4 regions of the Streptosporangium sp. NPDC000396 genome follow, and region 3 is predicted to be linked to each of the others. Evidence: riboswitches for the same ligand, from Rfam matches in the RefSeq annotation. Region 3 holds a riboswitch; each other region holds the start of a gene.
What was found. Region 3 has a riboswitch for cobalamin ahead of ACFY2X_RS14815 (ribonucleoside-diphosphate reductase subunit alpha). Riboswitches for the same ligand answer to the same signal wherever they lie in the genome.
Positions count from the first base shown of each region.

Region 1: it holds a riboswitch for cobalamin, as region 3 does, so the genes downstream of both, ACFY2X_RS05815 (CbtB domain-containing protein) here and ACFY2X_RS14815 (ribonucleoside-diphosphate reductase subunit alpha) in region 3, are expected to answer to the same signal.
Region 2: it holds a riboswitch for cobalamin, as region 3 does, so the genes downstream of both, metE (5-methyltetrahydropteroyltriglutamate--homocysteine S-methyltransferase) here and ACFY2X_RS14815 (ribonucleoside-diphosphate reductase subunit alpha) in region 3, are expected to answer to the same signal.
Region 4: it holds a riboswitch for cobalamin, as region 3 does, so the genes downstream of both, cobN (cobaltochelatase subunit CobN) here and ACFY2X_RS14815 (ribonucleoside-diphosphate reductase subunit alpha) in region 3, are expected to answer to the same signal.

Region 1 covers NZ_JBIAZA010000003.1:188,872-192,728, reverse strand. The annotation lists gene ACFY2X_RS05830 (putative cobaltochelatase) at 1-710, opposite strand, end outside; gene ACFY2X_RS05825 (histidine phosphatase family protein) at 707-1,267, opposite strand; gene ACFY2X_RS05820 (CbtA family protein) at 1,267-2,013, opposite strand; gene ACFY2X_RS05815 (CbtB domain-containing protein) at 2,021-2,215, opposite strand; adenosylcobalamin (AdoCbl) riboswitch at 2,259-2,351, opposite strand; gene dop (depupylase/deamidase Dop) at 2,501-3,857, opposite strand, start outside.
Region 2 covers NZ_JBIAZA010000011.1:211,044-214,900, reverse strand. The annotation lists gene metE (5-methyltetrahydropteroyltriglutamate--homocysteine S-methyltransferase) at 1-2,000, opposite strand, end outside; cobalamin riboswitch at 2,092-2,303, opposite strand; gene ACFY2X_RS19790 (cation:proton antiporter) at 2,467-3,813, shown strand.
Region 3 covers NZ_JBIAZA010000008.1:82,072-85,928, forward strand. The annotation lists gene ACFY2X_RS14815 (ribonucleoside-diphosphate reductase subunit alpha) at 1-1,812, opposite strand, end outside; cobalamin riboswitch at 2,012-2,214, opposite strand; gene ACFY2X_RS14820 (Bug family tripartite tricarboxylate transporter substrate binding protein) at 2,238-3,254, opposite strand; gene glmS (glutamine--fructose-6-phosphate transaminase (isomerizing)) at 3,381-3,857, opposite strand, start outside.
Region 4 covers NZ_JBIAZA010000003.1:391,038-394,894, forward strand. The annotation lists gene ACFY2X_RS06750 (precorrin-8X methylmutase) at 1-172, opposite strand, end outside; gene cobG (precorrin-3B synthase) at 169-1,620, opposite strand; cobalamin riboswitch at 1,585-1,781, shown strand; gene cobN (cobaltochelatase subunit CobN) at 1,895-3,857, shown strand, end outside.

The DNA of each region.
Region 1 (3,857 bases), on a different contig from region 3:
CGTCGCCGTACCACCTCCGCCCGCTGGGACGGCTCCCTCGAGGCCCGCACCTCCACCGTCAGCCCGAACCGGTCCAGGAGCTGCGGCCGCAGCTCCCCCTCCTCCGGGTTCATGGTTCCCACCAGCAGGAACCGGGCGGCGTGCCGTACCGACACCCCTTCGCGCTCGACGTAGCAGGTGCCGAGGGCGGCGGCGTCCAGCAGCAGGTCGACCAGGTGATCGTGGAGCAGGTTGACCTCGTCCACGTAGAGAACGCCCCGGTGAGCTCCCGCCAGGAGGCCGGGCTCGAAGGCCTTCACCCCCTCGGTGAGCGCCCGTTCGAGGTCGAGCGAGCCGGCCAGACGGTCCTCGGAGGCGCCGACCGGCAGCTCGACCAGGCGCGCGGGCCGTACGGCACCGGCCCGGGAAGCCCCCGGCGGCGCGTCCGCCGCAGGCACCTCGTGCGGCCCGTCGGGGCATTCGGGGTCCGGCGCGGCGGGGTCACAGGAGAAACGGCAACCGTGCACCACCTCGACGGGTGGCAGGAGCGCCGCCAGTGCCCGCACGATCGTGGACTTCGCGGTGCCCTTCTCCCCCCGGACCAGCACTCCGCCGACGCGGGGGGACACGGCGTTGAGGAGGAGCGCGAGCTTCAGGTCCTCCGATCCCACGATCGCGGTGAAGGGATAACGCGGGTCACGCACCTTCGGGATCTCCTTGAATGTCGTCATGCGGGGTAGCTCAACCGCCAGCGCCCGTCCCGGCCGGTGAGCGCGACGCGGGCCAGCGGCGCGACGTCGACACGCCAGAACGCCTGGGCGGGCGCGCCGAGCGCGTGGACGACCGCGGCGCGGATGACCGGGGGATGGGTGACCGCGACGAGCCTGCCGGGAGCCCGGCGGGACAGCCAGCCGGACACCCGGCCGAGGAGATCGGTGATCGACTCTCCCCCGTGGGGTGCGGCGGCGGGGTCGGTGAGCCAGGCGGCGAGGCCTTCGGGCTCGGCCGCCTCGACCTCGCCGAGCGTCCTGCCCCTCCAGCGCCCGTAGTCGCAGTCGGCGAGCAGCGGGTCGGGGTCGGCCCGCAGGCCGAGGGCCTCGGCCGTCTGGACACAGCGCAGCTCGGCGGCGCAGGCCGCCGAGCCGGGGCCGAACTGCGGGGCCAGGGCGGCGGCCCGGCGCAGGCCGGGTTCGTCGAGCGGTTCGTCGCCCGGGAACACGGCCCGCGCCGTCGCCGGCGTCGAGGCGTGACAGACCAGCAGCAGGCGGGTGACCCCCGAGGGGAGCATCACACCGGGCTGCGTTTGCGCGCGGCGAAGGCGAACAGCGCGCCGACGCCGAGCCAGAACACCGCCTGCGTGCCTATGGAGGCGATCCGGAAGTCCCACAGAAGGTCCGCGGGGAAGCCCTTGGGCACCTCGTTGATCTTCGGCAGGAGGATCCAGGCCGCCGCCACCGGCACCAGCACCGCGGCGCCCGCGGCCAGCCAGCGCAGCCATGGCTCGCTCTGGGAGACGTAACGGTAGGTGGCCGTGCCCGCGGCGACGGCGAGGATCCCGATGGCCACGGCGACCAGGTAGAGCACGGTGCGCTGGTCGATCGTCTCGGGGTCACCGACGGCGGGCGGGTTGGCGGGATATTTGACGAAGGGGACGAGAACGATCGCGGTGAACGCGGCGGCCGCGAGAGTGATCGCGAGCGCCGGTTCCGACGCGGGCCCGACCCGGCCGCGCACGGCCGCGTACGCGAGGGCGAACAGGCCGCCGACGGCCAGGCCGTACAGGGCGAGGGCGAGGAAGAGCCCGAACCGCTGGCCGTTCCTGCTGACCAGTTCCTCGCCGTCGTCGTGGGAGTGCTCGGCGGGCTCGGCCGCCTCGTGGGAGTGGGATCCGGCTGGGGAGGCGGCCGCGGCCGCCTCCTCCAGCGCGATGGCCTGGTCGATGCGCGGCTCGCCCACGGTGTAGGCGAAGGCGGCCGCGAGCAGCCCGGCGATCAGCCCGACGAGCATGCCCCGGACGAGGAGTTTGACGATCACGTGCGGCTCAGTGGCACGGGACGCCGAGCAGGTGACGCCCGTCGTGCATGAGTTCGTGCAGGTAGTTCCCGGTCTGCGAGATCGCGCCCTGGTCGAAGGCGACCAGGTAGGCGACGAGCAGGAGCACCGGTACGGCGATCAGCCAGCGGGTGAGAGAAGTCCACGGGATGGACTGGGTCTGCGGAGCCGAGATCTGGCTCACAGCCACCTCCTTCGGGATTTACGCGTCCCTTTTCGTAAGGCCGGTGGCGGTCGAGTGACCTGGCTTCCGGCTTTTGGGGCCGGTTACAGTGGCGCGACCGCACCGGAATCTCACCGGACTTCCCTCGCACCGCCACAAAACACCCGGAACGTACCCCGGCTGCTTATCCCTCGTCAATCCAGACAACCAACAATAGACTGCCGAAATGCACCATTTGCGCCTTTTATCCGGAAATAACTCGCGGAGTGGCGGCCCGGCCCGGGCCGCCACTCCGCGAGCGGGCGGTCACTGCTCGCCGGTGAGGGCGGCCACCAGATCCGACGCCGTGCGGCAGCGGTCGAACAGCTCGCCCACATGGGCCCTGGTGCCGCGCAACGGCTCCAGGGTCGGGACGCGCTGCAGGGACTCGCGGCCGGGGATGTCGAAGATGACCGAGTCCCAGGAGGCGGCCGCGACCGATTCGCTGAACTGGCTCAGGCAACGGCCGCGGAAGTAGGCGCGCGTGTCGCTGGGCGGGGCCTCGATGGCCCGCTGCACCTCCTCCTCGGTGACCAGGCGCTGCATCCGGCCCCGGGCGACCAGCCGGTTGTACAGGCCGCGGTCGGGACGGATGTCGGAGTACTGCAGATCCACGAGCTGCAGGCGCGGGTGGGACCAGGCGAGGCCGTCACGGGAGCGGTAGCCCTCCAGCAGCTCCAGCTTGGCCACCCAGTCGAGCTCCCGGGAGAGCTGCATCGGGTCCTCGGCCAGCCGGGTGAGAACCGACTCCCAGCGGTCCAGGACGTCCTTGGTGAGCTCGTCCACGCCGTTGCCGCTGCGCTCCTCGGCGTACTTGCGGGCCAGCTCCAGATACTCCATCTGGAGCTGGACGGCCGTGAGCTTGCGGCCGTCGCGCATCGGGATCTCGTATCTGAGCGTCGGGTCGTGGGAGACCGCGCGCAGCGCCTGGACGGGATTGTCCACGGCGAGATCACGGGTGAAGTAGCCGTCCTCGATCATGGCGAGGATCAGCGCGGTGGAGCCCAGCTTCAGGTAGGTGGAGATCTCCGACATGTTGGCGTCGCCGATGATGACGTGCAGGCGACGGTATTTCTCCGGGTCGGCGTGGGGCTCGTCGCGAGTGTTGATGATCGGCCGCTTGAGCGTGGTCTCCAGGCCCACCTCGACCTCGAAGAAGTCGGCTCGCTGGCTGATCTGGAAGCCCTCGCCGCGCGAGTCCTGGCCGATGCCGACCTTTCCCGCGCCGGTGACCACCTGCCGGGAGACGAAGAACGGCGTCAGGTATCTGACGATGTCGGCGAACGGCGTGGCCCGCCTCATCAGGTAGTTCTCGTGACAGCCGTAGGAGGCGCCCTTGTTGTCGGTGTTGTTCTTGTAGAGCTGGATCGGGGCGTTGGACGGGACCGCCGAGGCGCGGACCGCGGCGTCGTGCATGACCCGCTCCCCCGCCTTGTCCCAGATCACCGCGGCCCGCGGGTTGGTGCACTCGGGAGTGGAGTATTCGGGATGGGCGTGATCCACATACAGCCGAGCACCGTTGGTAAGGATCACGTTGGCCAGGCCCAGATCCTCGTCCGTGAGCTGGCTCTGATCGGCCATCTCCCTGGACAGGTCGAAGCCCCGTGCGTCACGCAGGGGGTTC
Region 2 (3,857 bases), on a different contig from region 3:
TATCCGGCGGTGCGCAGGTCGTCCAGCAGTTCCATCCGGGACCTGGCCGCCTCGACGCTGGTCACGTCCGCGTCCAGGTCGCCGATGGCGCCGATGATCTCCCCGAACTCCGAGTAGCACATGTGCGTGTGGATCTGCGTGGAGTCGGACACGCCCGAGGTGGCGAACCGGAACGCGGCGACCGCCCAGGCCAGGTAGGCGTCACGATCGGCCGCCTTGAGCGGCAGCAGCTCCCGCAGCGCGGGCTCGTCCACCTGGATGATCCGGATACCCGCCGCCTCCAGGTCACGGATCTCGTCCCGCAACGCCAGCGCCACCTGCCGCGCGGTATCGGCCAGAGGCTGGTCCTCCCGGACGAACGACCAGGCCAGCATGGTGACCGGCCCGGTCAGCATGCCCTTGACGGGACTGCCGGTCCGGGACTGGGCGTAGACGGTCCAGCCCACCGTCATCGGCTCCGGCCTGGCCACGTCCCCGAACAGGATCGGCGGTCGCACGCACCGCGTGCCGTACGACTGGACCCAGCCGTGCTCGGTGGTGGCGTACCCGTCAAGCTGCTCGGCGAAGTACTGGACCATGTCGTTGCGCTCGGGCTCACCGTGGACCAGCACGTCCAGCCCGATGTCCTCCTGCAGGGCGATCACCGAGTCGATCTCGACCCGTATCGCCGCCTCGTACGTCGCCCGGTCGATCCGGCCTTCCCGCAGGTCGGCGCGGGCCCGCCGGACCGCGTCCGTCTGGGGGAACGAGCCGATCGTGGTCGTGGGCAGCGGCGGCAGTCTCAGCGCCGCCCGCTGGATCGCCGCCCGCTCGGCGTGACCGGCCCGCGCCGTACCCTCACCCAGCGCCTCCAGCCGGGCCCGGACCCGCGCGTCCACCGGAGCTCTGGCCGGTACGGCGGGCACGACCGCGTCCGGCCCCTCCCTCATCGCACGGCCGATCGCCACGACCTCCGCCACCTTCTGCCGGGCGAACGCCAGCCCCTCGGGCATCGCCGCCTCCCGCTCCAGATCGAGCGGGACGTGCAGCAGCGAGCAGGAGGTGGAGACGACCACCTCTCCGGCCAGCCCGAGCAGCGCCGCGCAGGTGGACAGCGCGTCGGGCAGCCGGGTGCGCCACACGTTGCGGCCGTTCACCACCCCGGCCACCACGGTCTTGTTCGCCAGCCCGGGAATCGAGGCCGCCGCCGTCAGGTTGCCGGGGCCGGCGACGAAGTCCAGCCCGATGGCCTCGACGCGGGTCGCCGCCAGCACGGGCAGCGCGTCGCCGATCTCGCCGAAGCAGGTGGCGACCAGCAGCCTCGGGCGATGGCTGAGCCCGCCGAGGTGGTCATAGGCGCGGGCGAGCGCCTTCAGCTCTTCGGCCGACCGGTCCGCGGCCAGCGCCGGTTCGTCGAGCTGCACTTCGGTGACTCCGGCGGTGGCCAGCCGCTCCAGCAGCTCGGCGTAGACGTCGAGCAGGTCGTCCAGGAGCCGGAGCGGCGTGAAGGAGGCCTCGGTGGACTTGGACAGCAGCAGGTAGGTGAGCGGGCCGACCAGCACCGGCCTGGTCTCGATGCCCAGGCGCCTGGCTTCGCCGTACTCCGCCAGGGGCTTTTCCCAGGCCAGCCGGAATCGCGTCTGCGGGCCCACCTCCGGCACGAGGTAGTGGTAGTTCGTGTTGAACCATTTGGTCATCTCCAGGGGGGCGATTCCCTGGGCGCCACGAGCCATGGCGAAATAGCGCTCCAGGCCGTCGAGGGCGGTGAAACGGTCGGGGATGGCGCCGACCATCACGCTGGTGTCGAGGACATGGTCGTAGAAGGAGAAGGTGTTGGAGGGGATGCCGGTCAGTCCCGCGTCGCGTAGCTCGGTCCAGGTGCGCTCGCGCAGGGCGCGGGCGGCTTCCTGAAGCCCGGTGGAGTCGATTCCGCCCGCCCAGTAGGACTCGACGGCCTTCTTCAGCTCCCGGTCGGGGCCGATCCTGGGATAGCCGAGAATGGTGGTGCGCTGGTCTCTCATGGGTCCTTTTCCCTCGTGGAACCCGGTCTCGGCGGGCATGGCGAGGTAGACCCTCTGACCCTCCCGCGAGGCCATGGACATTCCGCGCACCGGCCGGCGCGCGGGCGGTGGCAGGTATTCGGACTCGTGGGCGTCGTGTCGGTTTCCTACTGGCCGTCGCTTCCCAGGTGGTCGTTCACCCAGTGCTTGTGTGACGGCGGTCGTTCCCACTCACCGCTGCGGGGCAGTCCCGGAATCGCACCGGGTTCCCTGTTGCCTCGCCGCTCCACCGGGGAGCGGCGAACCAGCCGCACGGGCAGCATAACCCGGCTCCGGCGAAAGTGCGGAAGGCCGTGGCTCCCACTGGCAGCGCTGCGGGTGCTTCCGCCGGCAACGCCGCCGTGATCGGTTCGTGACTTGCTTCCGGGTGGGTCCCGAACGGCCAGGGGTAGATCTTTTACGAATCGCTCATCCCTGAGGGAGGATGATGCTCGTCTCGCTGGGTGCTCCCGTAGCACCGATCGCCGCCCACAACCTGCTCGTGTTCCTGCTCCAGGTGGGCCTGCTGCTCATGCTGGCACTGGTTTTCGGCCGGCTCGCCACCCGGTTCGGCATGCCCGCCGTCGTCGGCGAACTGTTCGTCGGTGTGGTCCTCGGTCCTTCCTTCCTGGCGCACGTCGCGCCGGGCATGCAGGGCTGGTTGTTCCCCGCCGTCCCCGAGCAGTTTCACCTGCTCGACGCGGTCGGCCAGATCGGCGTGCTGCTGCTGGTCGGCCTCACCGGCATCCACATGGACATGGGTCTGGTTCGGCGGCGTGGCGTCACGGCCGCCGGGGTCAGCGTCGGCGGCCTCGTCGTCCCGCTCGGGCTGGGCATCGGCGCCGGTTTCCTGCTGCCCAAGGCATTGATCCCGGACGGCACCGACACCACCGTCTTCGCGCTGTTCCTGGGCGTGGCGATGTGCGTCAGCGCGATCCCGGTCATCGCCAAGACGCTCATGGACATGAAGCTGCTGCACCGCAACATCGGCCAGCTCACGCTGACCGCCGGCATGATCGACGACGCCTTCGGCTGGTTCATGCTGTCGATCGTGAGCGCGATGGCCGTGAACGCGGTGTCCACCGGCACCGTGCTGACCTCGCTGGCCTACCTGGTCGCCATCGTCGTGTTCGCGCTCACGCTCGGCCGCCCGCTGGTCAGGGGAGTGTTACAGCTCACTGGCAAGTCGGACGAGCCGGGGCCGACCGTCGCCACCGCGGCCGTGCTCATCCTGCTCGCCGCGGCCGGGACCCACGCGCTGGGCCTGGAGGCGGTCTTCGGAGCGTTCGTCTGCGGCATCCTCATCGGCAGCGCGGGCAGGGTCGCCCCGTCCAGGCTCGCCCCGCTGCGCACGGTCGTGCTGTCGGGGTTCGCGCCGATCTTCTTCGCCACCGCGGGCCTGCGGATGGACCTGACGGCGCTGGCCAGGCCCGAGGTGTTGCTCGCCGGGCTCGCCGTACTGGCCATCGCGATCATCGGGAAGTTCCTCGGCGCCTACGCCGGGGCGCGGCTGAGCAGGCTCAACAGGTGGGAGGCGCTCGCGCTCGGCGCCGGGCTCAACGCCCGCGGCGTGATCGAGGTCGTGGTCGCCATGGTCGGCCTGCGGCTGGGCATCCTCAGCGTCGAGGCGTACACCATCGTGGTGCTCGTCGCGATCGTGACCTCGCTGATGGCCCCGCCGATCCTGCGGATCGCCATGGCCAGGGTGGAGCAGACCGCCGAGGAGGAGATCCGCGAGTCCGAGCACCAGGCCTGGACCAGGCAACCGGTGGGCGGGACCGAGCCGATCCTGTAGTCCTCCTGTTCCGCCACCGGGCATGGTGAGCGGCCGGTGGAGGA
Region 3 (3,857 bases):
CCGGGCCGAAAGGTCACGGACCAGGTAGCGGTTCACCTGGAGGAACTCCCCCGACAGGGTCTCGCGCTTGAAGACGTTGGAGACCTGGGGCTCGATGCACTCGTAACAGCCCGCGATGGAGGCGATGGTGGCCGTGGGCGCGATCGCGATCATCAGCGAGTTGCGCAGGCCGGTCCGCGCGATCCGCTCCCTGAGCGCCGCCCACTCCGGCGACCGCCCGGCCCCGTAGTGGTCCGGGTGCAGCACGCCGCCGGCGGCCCGGGTCTCGTCGTAGGAGGGGTGACGGCCCCGCTCCACGGCCAGGTCCGAAGAGGTGCCGTAGGCGGCCAGCGCGATCTCCTCGGAGATCCGGGTGGACAGCTCCAGCGCCTCGGGCGAGTCGAAGGGCAGCCGCAGCGTGAAGAACACGTCCGCCAGGCCCATCACGCCCAGCCCGATCGGCCGCCACCTGCGGTTGGCGGTCTCGGCCTCGGGGGTCGGGTAGAAGCCCAGGTCGATGGTCCGGTCCAGGAACCGCACGGCGGTGCGGACGGTCCGGCGCAGCCGTACCCAGTCGACCTCCTGACCGGTCAGGTGGGCGGCGAGGTTGATCGAGCCGAGGTTGCAGACGGCGGTCTCGGCGTCGTTGGTGACCTCGAGGATCTCGGTGCAGAGATTGGACAGGTGAATGACGTTCTCGGGGCGGGCCGTCTGGTTGGAGGTCCGGTTGGCCGCGTCCTTGAAGGTCATCCAGCCGTTGCCGGTCTGGGCGAGGGTGCGCATCATCCGGCCGTACAGGACCCGGGCCGGGACCTGCTTGACGAACCGGCCCTCGGCCTCGGCGGCCCGGTAGGCCTCGTCGAAGGCGGCGCCGTACAGGTCGGTGAGGTGCGGGACCTCCTTGGGGTCGAGCAGCGACCACACGGCGTCGGCCTCGACCCGGCGCATGAACTCGTCGGGGATCCAGTTGGCCAGGTTCAGGTTGTGCGTACGGCGGGCCTCCTCCCCGGTGTTGTCCCGCAGCTCCAGGAACTCCTCGATGTCGGCGTGCCAGGTCTCCAGATAGACGCAGGCCGCGCCCTTACGGCGGCCGCCCTGGTTGACCGCGGCGACGCTGGAGTCCAGCGTGCGCAGCCAGGGCACGATGCCGTTGGAGTGGCCGTTGGTGCCCCGGATCAACGAACCACGCGAGCGGACCCGGGTCCAGGCGATGCCGATCCCCCCGGCGTACTTGGACAGCCGCGCGACCTGCCCGTAGCGCTCGTAGATGGCCTCCAGCTCGTCCCGGGGAGAGTCGAGCAGGAAGCAGGAGGACAGCTGGGGCCTGCGCGAGCCGGAGTTGAACAGGGTGGGCGAGCTGGGCAGGTAGGACAGGGTGGCCATGAGCTCGTAGAGCTCCGCGGCCTCCTCGACCGTCTCCGACAGGCCGCAGGCCACCCGGAGGAAGAAGTGCTGCGGGCGCTCCAGGACCTTGCGGGTCTCGGGGTGCCGCAGCAGGTAGCGGTCGTAGACCGTGCGCAGCCCGAAATACTCGAACCTGCCGTCGGCGTCCTGGGCCACCAGCGCGTCCAGTGCCTCGGCGTGGGCGGCCACGAAGGCGGCCAGCCCCTCCTGGACCAGCCCGGCCGCGTGGGTCGCGGCGATGGACTCGGAGAAGGTCCGGACTCCGTGTCCGGCGGCCTCGTCGGCGATCAGCTCGGCCAGCAGCCCGGCAGCGATCTTGGAGTTCTCCGGGTCGGTGATGACCCGGGCGGCGGCCTCCTCGATGGCCAACCGGCGGTCGGCCAGGTCGCTCCCGGCCTCCTTGGCGTCCCCGACCAAGGTCAGTGTCACGTACTACCCCTCGCGTGCTCGAATTCCCCATACGGCTTCCCGCCAGAAGGGCGCACGCGTCTGAAGCGATTCCGGGCACGCCGGACCGCCTCGTCCCGCGAACCCTCCCTCGAGGCCCTGGACAGTGTTCGTGGTCGAGCCCGCCTCGCCTCGCACGCTTCGGGCCGCTCCACGCGTCCCTCGGTGCCCGGCTCGGCTCCCTCTCCCACATGTCACCGGCAGGTCTTCGGGCTCGCGGGCGCCTCGCACACGCCTACTGGCCGTCGCTTCCCGGGCAAGGTGCACCCAGTGCTCTCATGACGGCGGTCGTTCCCGCTCACCGCTGCGGGGCAGCCCCGGATTCCCACCGGGTTCCCTCTTGCCTCGCCCCCTGCGGGGCGAACCAGCGACGAGCAGGATCCTACATCTAGTGCCGCCCGACGCAACTACCCCAACAGCTTGTGGCGATAGCTTGTGGCGGTAGCACTCAGTAGTCCGAGTTCACCGAGAACTCCCCGGGTGCGGCCGGTCTCGGTGGTGAGCCACTGGCGGAAATCGTCCCCGCTCAGGTAGACCCGGTTCCAGCCGTTGGCCGCGCACAGGGCCCGCCAGCGCGGCGAACCGTCGATGCGGTCGCACAGGGCGACGGCCGCGTCCCGGTCCTCCCGGCTCATGCCGCGCGGGCCGAGCACCCCGCACCAGTCGGTGTACTCCAGCCGGACGTCCAGCTCCATCAGCGTCGGCGCGTCGATCCCCTCGATCCGCTCGGCGGAGGAGACCACCAGCGGCCGCAGGCGGCCGGCGGCGATCTCGGGCATGAAGGAGCGGGCGGACCCCAGGAGCGCGGCCACGCGACCGTCGTGGACCGCCTCGAAGGCCTCCGGCCAGCCGGAGTACGCGGCGTAGTCCAGCAGCCGGGCGTCCACCCCCAGGCATTTGCCGATCATGCCGTAGAGCACGTGGTCGGAACCACCCTCCAGGCGGCCTCCCACCACCAGCCCGGCCGGGTTCCGGCGAAGCACCGCGGCGAAGTCCTCGAAGGAGCGCAGCCGGGACTTGACCGGGACGGCCAGGACCGCCCAGTCGCCGACCAGCCGGGCCAGGGGTGTGGTGGACTTCACCACCGAGGCGGCGTTGGCGATCTCCGCCCCCGCCACCATCGGCATTCCGGTGAGGAGCAGCCTGCCTTCGCGTACGAACGGGCCGCGGGCCGTGACGAACGCCCCCAGGGCGGCCGAGCCCAGGCCTCCCGGATAGTTGCTCACCTCGACCATCCGGGCCAGCCCCTCCGCGACCAGGACCGCGGCCAGCGCGCGGGCGGCCTGGTCCCAGCCCTGCCCGCGGGCCGCGGGCGCGACGATGGTCAACCGGTTCATGACCGGCGCGCCGGTGCCGCCCACCCTGCCACAGCCGCCGGCGACCGCGAGCCCCGCGGCGAGCGAGAGGAATCGCCTGCGGTGCATAAGCGCCCTCCCCCCAAGAACCCCCAATACCCTAGGTTACAGACATGTCACTTTCTGACACATGTCGGGGGGTCTTATCACCATCAGGCGGCTTACAGGGGCCTCAGAGATGCCTGGGGAATTCGGTCACTCCACGGTGACGCTCTTCGCCAGGTTGCGAGGCTTGTCCACATCGCGCTCCAGCGCCACGGCCGCGTGGTAGGCGAAGATCTGCAGCGGGATCGACATCAGGATCGGGTCCAGCTCGACCTCGTTCTTGGGCAGCACGACACAGTCGTCGGCCAGCTTGGGGTCGGCCGTACGGTGCCCGACCATGAGCACCTGGCCACCACGCGCGCGGATCTCGCCCAGGGTCGTGAGGTTCTTGTCCAGCAGCTCGTCGTCGGGGACGATCGCCACGGTCGGCATCTCGGGGCCGATCAGCGCCAGCGGGCCGTGCTTGAGCTCGCTGGCCGGGTAGGCCTCGGCGTGCACGTAGGAGATCTCCTTGAGCTTCTGCGCGCCCTCGCGGGCCACCGGGTAACCCCGGACCCGGCCCACGAACATCATGCTCGGCGAGTGGGCGTACTTCCGCGCGAGCTCCTTGATCTGCGGCTCCAGCGC
Region 4 (3,857 bases), on a different contig from region 3:
CGCCGGGTGACCATCCGAGGTCGGTGACCAGGTCGACCATCCCGCAGGAGTGGATCATGCGGACCGCCACCTGGGCGACATCCGCGGGCAGACCTCCCAGGTCGGCCTCGGCGCGGATGGTGGCGAAGGAACGGCGGTAGATCTCCGCGCCGTCGCGGACGTAGTCGATCACGTTCCTCCTCTGACGGCCGTCAACGCGGCCGTGGTCTCTTCGATGCCCGCACAGGTCACGCCGCGGCCGTCCAGGTCCACGCGGTAGCCGTCGCCGGTGGCGACCACGTCGGCGACTCGCCCCCGGGGACGGCCGCAGCGCCGTTCGCAGCCCGCCCAGTGCACGGGGAGCGTACCGGTGCGCGGGGAATCCGCCACACGCGGGGCGACGGCACGGGCCGCGTCGGCCTGCACGTCGGCCAGCGACCTGGCGCAGCCGGGGCGGCCGGTGCAGGCCGTCACGCCGATCCACGGCGAGGCGGGGTCGGTGACCAGGCCCGCGTCCGCCAGCAGGCCGATCGCCCGGGAGACTTCGGCACGGGCCAGACCGGGCAGGACCACGCCCCGCCACGGCGTCAGCCGTACCTCGCCGGAGCCGGAGGAGGCCAGGCGGGCGAGCAGTTCCGCCTGGGCGGAGGTCAGCCGCCCGAGGGGTATCGCGACCCCGAGGGCGACCTCTGGGCCGGTGGTGGTGCGCGATCGTTCGATGACGCCTACCGGGCCGAGCGTGACGGGGCGAAGCCGTACGCGGTCGGAGGACGTGAGCGCGGCGCGGGACGGCACCGGCGCGGGGGCGGCGGGATCGGCGGGCGCGGTCGTGGCGCGGGTCTGACCGACGCCGACGGCCGGGGCGGCGGAGGCGAGCATGGCGCCGGCCCGGGCCGCGACCCGTGCGGGACCGTCGGCCAGCTCGCCGATCCGCCAGGCGCCGGTTCCCTGGGCGGACGACTCCGCGAGGAACGCCTCGGCGGCGGCGAGCAGGGCGGGCACCATCGAGACCGCCGGCACGCGCAGGCCGCTGTCGGTGCCCGCGAGGATGACGGCGGCCTCCTCCGGGCCTGCCGGCAGGAGGCAGGCGTCGGCGCCGAGCCCGGCCACGTCCCCCCGGCCGTCGTCGAGGGCGAACATGAACCGCCCCGAGAGGGCGGCGAGGGCGGGCCGGGCGCACAGGCGCCGGTCCAGTTCGGCGACCAGGGGGGTGACGTCGAGAAGCCCGTCGCCGTCGAGCCCGGTCAGCGGGGAGGCGAGGATGTTGCGGACTTTCTCGTGGGTGGGCGACGGCAGCAGCCCCGCCGCGGCCATCCGGCTCGCGAACGCGTCCACGCCTCCCGGGCCGCCCGCCGGACCGGGGCCGGTGGCGAGGCCGCGGATCTGGACGTTCGCGCGGGAGGTCAGCTCGATGACGCCGCTCCCGCAGACGGTGGCGGCCTCGGCGAGGTCGCGCAGCTGGGAGGCGGTCAACCGGCCGCCGGGAATCCTGATCCGCGCCAGGCCGCCGTCGGCGGCGGCGTGCACCTGAAGTGCCCCCGGACATGCGTCTGAGCGCGATCGTCCGAAAGAGTCGCCTGTGACCACGCTGAGGATGTTAACTCCAGTTTCTTGCAAAGAGCCGGGCTGCCGTAGTCTCATCGTGGCGACGGCACAGGGAGGAAGCCGGTGTGAATCCGGCGCGGTCCCGCCACTGTAACCGGGGAGCGAACCCCACCCAGGCCACTGTCCGGCGACGGACGGGAAGGCCGGGGGGAGCACCGATCCGGGAGCCAGGAGACTCCAGCCGTCGTGGCCGACGACGACCCGGGGCGAGGACCCCGAGGGAGGAAGCTCTGTTGCGCTTTTCGCCGTTCCCCTGCGCCCCCGCGGCACCGCTGGGCCGTACCGCCTCGCTTCCCGTGGAGCGTGGCGCGTGATCCTCCTGCTCTCGACCTCGGACACCGACCTGCTCAGCGCCCGCGCGAGCGGCGCGGACTACCGGCTGGGCAACCCCGCCCGGCTCACCGCCGAAGATCTGCCGTCCCTGACGGAGGGCGCCGACCTGGTCGTGGTCCGGCTGCTCGGCGGGCGCCGCGCCTGGGAGGAGGGCCTGGACGCCCTGCTCGCCGGGCCCCGCCCCGTCGTCGTCCTCGGCGGCGAGCAGGCGCCGGACGCCGAGCTGATGGAACTGTCCACCGTGCCCGGCGGCGTCTGCGCCGAAGCGCACGCCTACCTCGCGCACGGCGGACCGGCCAACCTCGCCGAGCTCCACCGCTTCCTGTCCGACACCCTGCTGCTGACCGGACACGGGTTCGCCGCGCCCGCCCCCACCCCCGCCTGGGGCGTGCTGGAACGCCAGGCCCGCCGCGAGGACGGCCCGGTCGTCGGGGTGCTCTACTACCGGGCACACCATGTCGCGGGGAACACCGCCTTCGTCGAGACCCTCTGCTCGGCCGTCGAGGACGCGGGCGGCCGGGCTCTGCCCGTCTACTGCGCCTCCCTGCGCAGCGCGGAGCCCGGCCTGCTGGAGACCCTGCGCGCTGTGGACGCCCTGGTGGTGACCGTGCTCGCGGCCGGTGGCACCCGGCCGGCCACCGCGTCGGCGGGCGAGGACGACGAGGCCTGGGACGTCGGCGCGCTCGCCGAGCTGGACGTGCCGATCCTGCAGGGTCTGTGCCTGACGAGCAGCCGGGCGTCCTGGGAGGACAACGACGACGGCCTGTCCCCGCTCGACGCGGCCACCCAGGTCGCGATCCCCGAGTTCGACGGGCGGATCATCACGGTCCCGTTCTCCTTCAAGGAGATCGACGAGGACGGGCTGACCGTCTACGCGGCCGACCCGGAGCGCGCTGCGCGCGTGGCCGGCATCGCGGTACGGCACGCCGTGCTCCGGCACGTCCCGGCCGGCGAGCGGCGGATCGTGCTGATGCTCTCGGCCTATCCCACCAAGCATTCCCGGATCGGCAACGCCGTCGGCCTGGACACCCCCGCGAGCCTCGTCAGGCTGCTGGCCGCCCTGCGCGAGCACGGTTACGACATCGGCGCAGAGGGCGAGCTGCCGGGCGTGGCCGAGCAGGACGGCGACGCGCTGATCCACGCGCTCATCGCGGCGGGCGGGCAGGACCAGGAGTGGCTCACCGAGGAGCAACTGGCCGCCAACCCGGTCCGCGTCGCGGCGAGCCGGTACGCCGAGTGGTACGGCACGCTGCCGGCGGACCTGCGAGCCGGAATGGAGGAGCACTGGGGCCCCGCGCCGGGCGAGCTGTTCGTGGACAGGTCGCAGGACCCGGACGGCGAGATCGTGCTGGCCGCGCTGCGCGCCGGAAACGTCGTGGTCATGGTGCAGCCGCCGCGCGGGTTCGGCGAGAACCCCATCGCCATCTACCACGACCCCGATCTGCCGCCCAGCCATCACTACCTGGCGGCCTACCGCTGGCTGGCCGACGACTTCGGCGCGCACGCCGTGGTGCACGTGGGCAAGCACGGCAACCTGGAGTGGCTGCCCGGCAAGTCCGCGGGGCTGTCCGCCTCCTGCGGCCCCGACGCCGCGCTCGGCGACCTGCCGCTGATCTATCCCTTCCTCGTCAACGACCCCGGCGAGGGCACCCAGGCCAAGCGCCGCGCCCACGCCACCCTGGTCGACCACCTCGTTCCTCCGATGGCCCGCGCCGACACCTACGGGGACATGGCCAGGCTGGAGCAGCTCCTCGACGAGCACGCCTCCATCGCCGCGATGGACCCGGCGAAGCTTCCCGCGATCCGCGCCCAGATCTGGACCCTGATCCAGGCCGCCAGGCTCGACCACGACCTCGGCATCGAGGACCGCCCGCACGACGCGGAGTTCGACGACTTCCTGCTGCACGTCGACGGCTGGCTGTGCGAGGTCAAAGACGTCC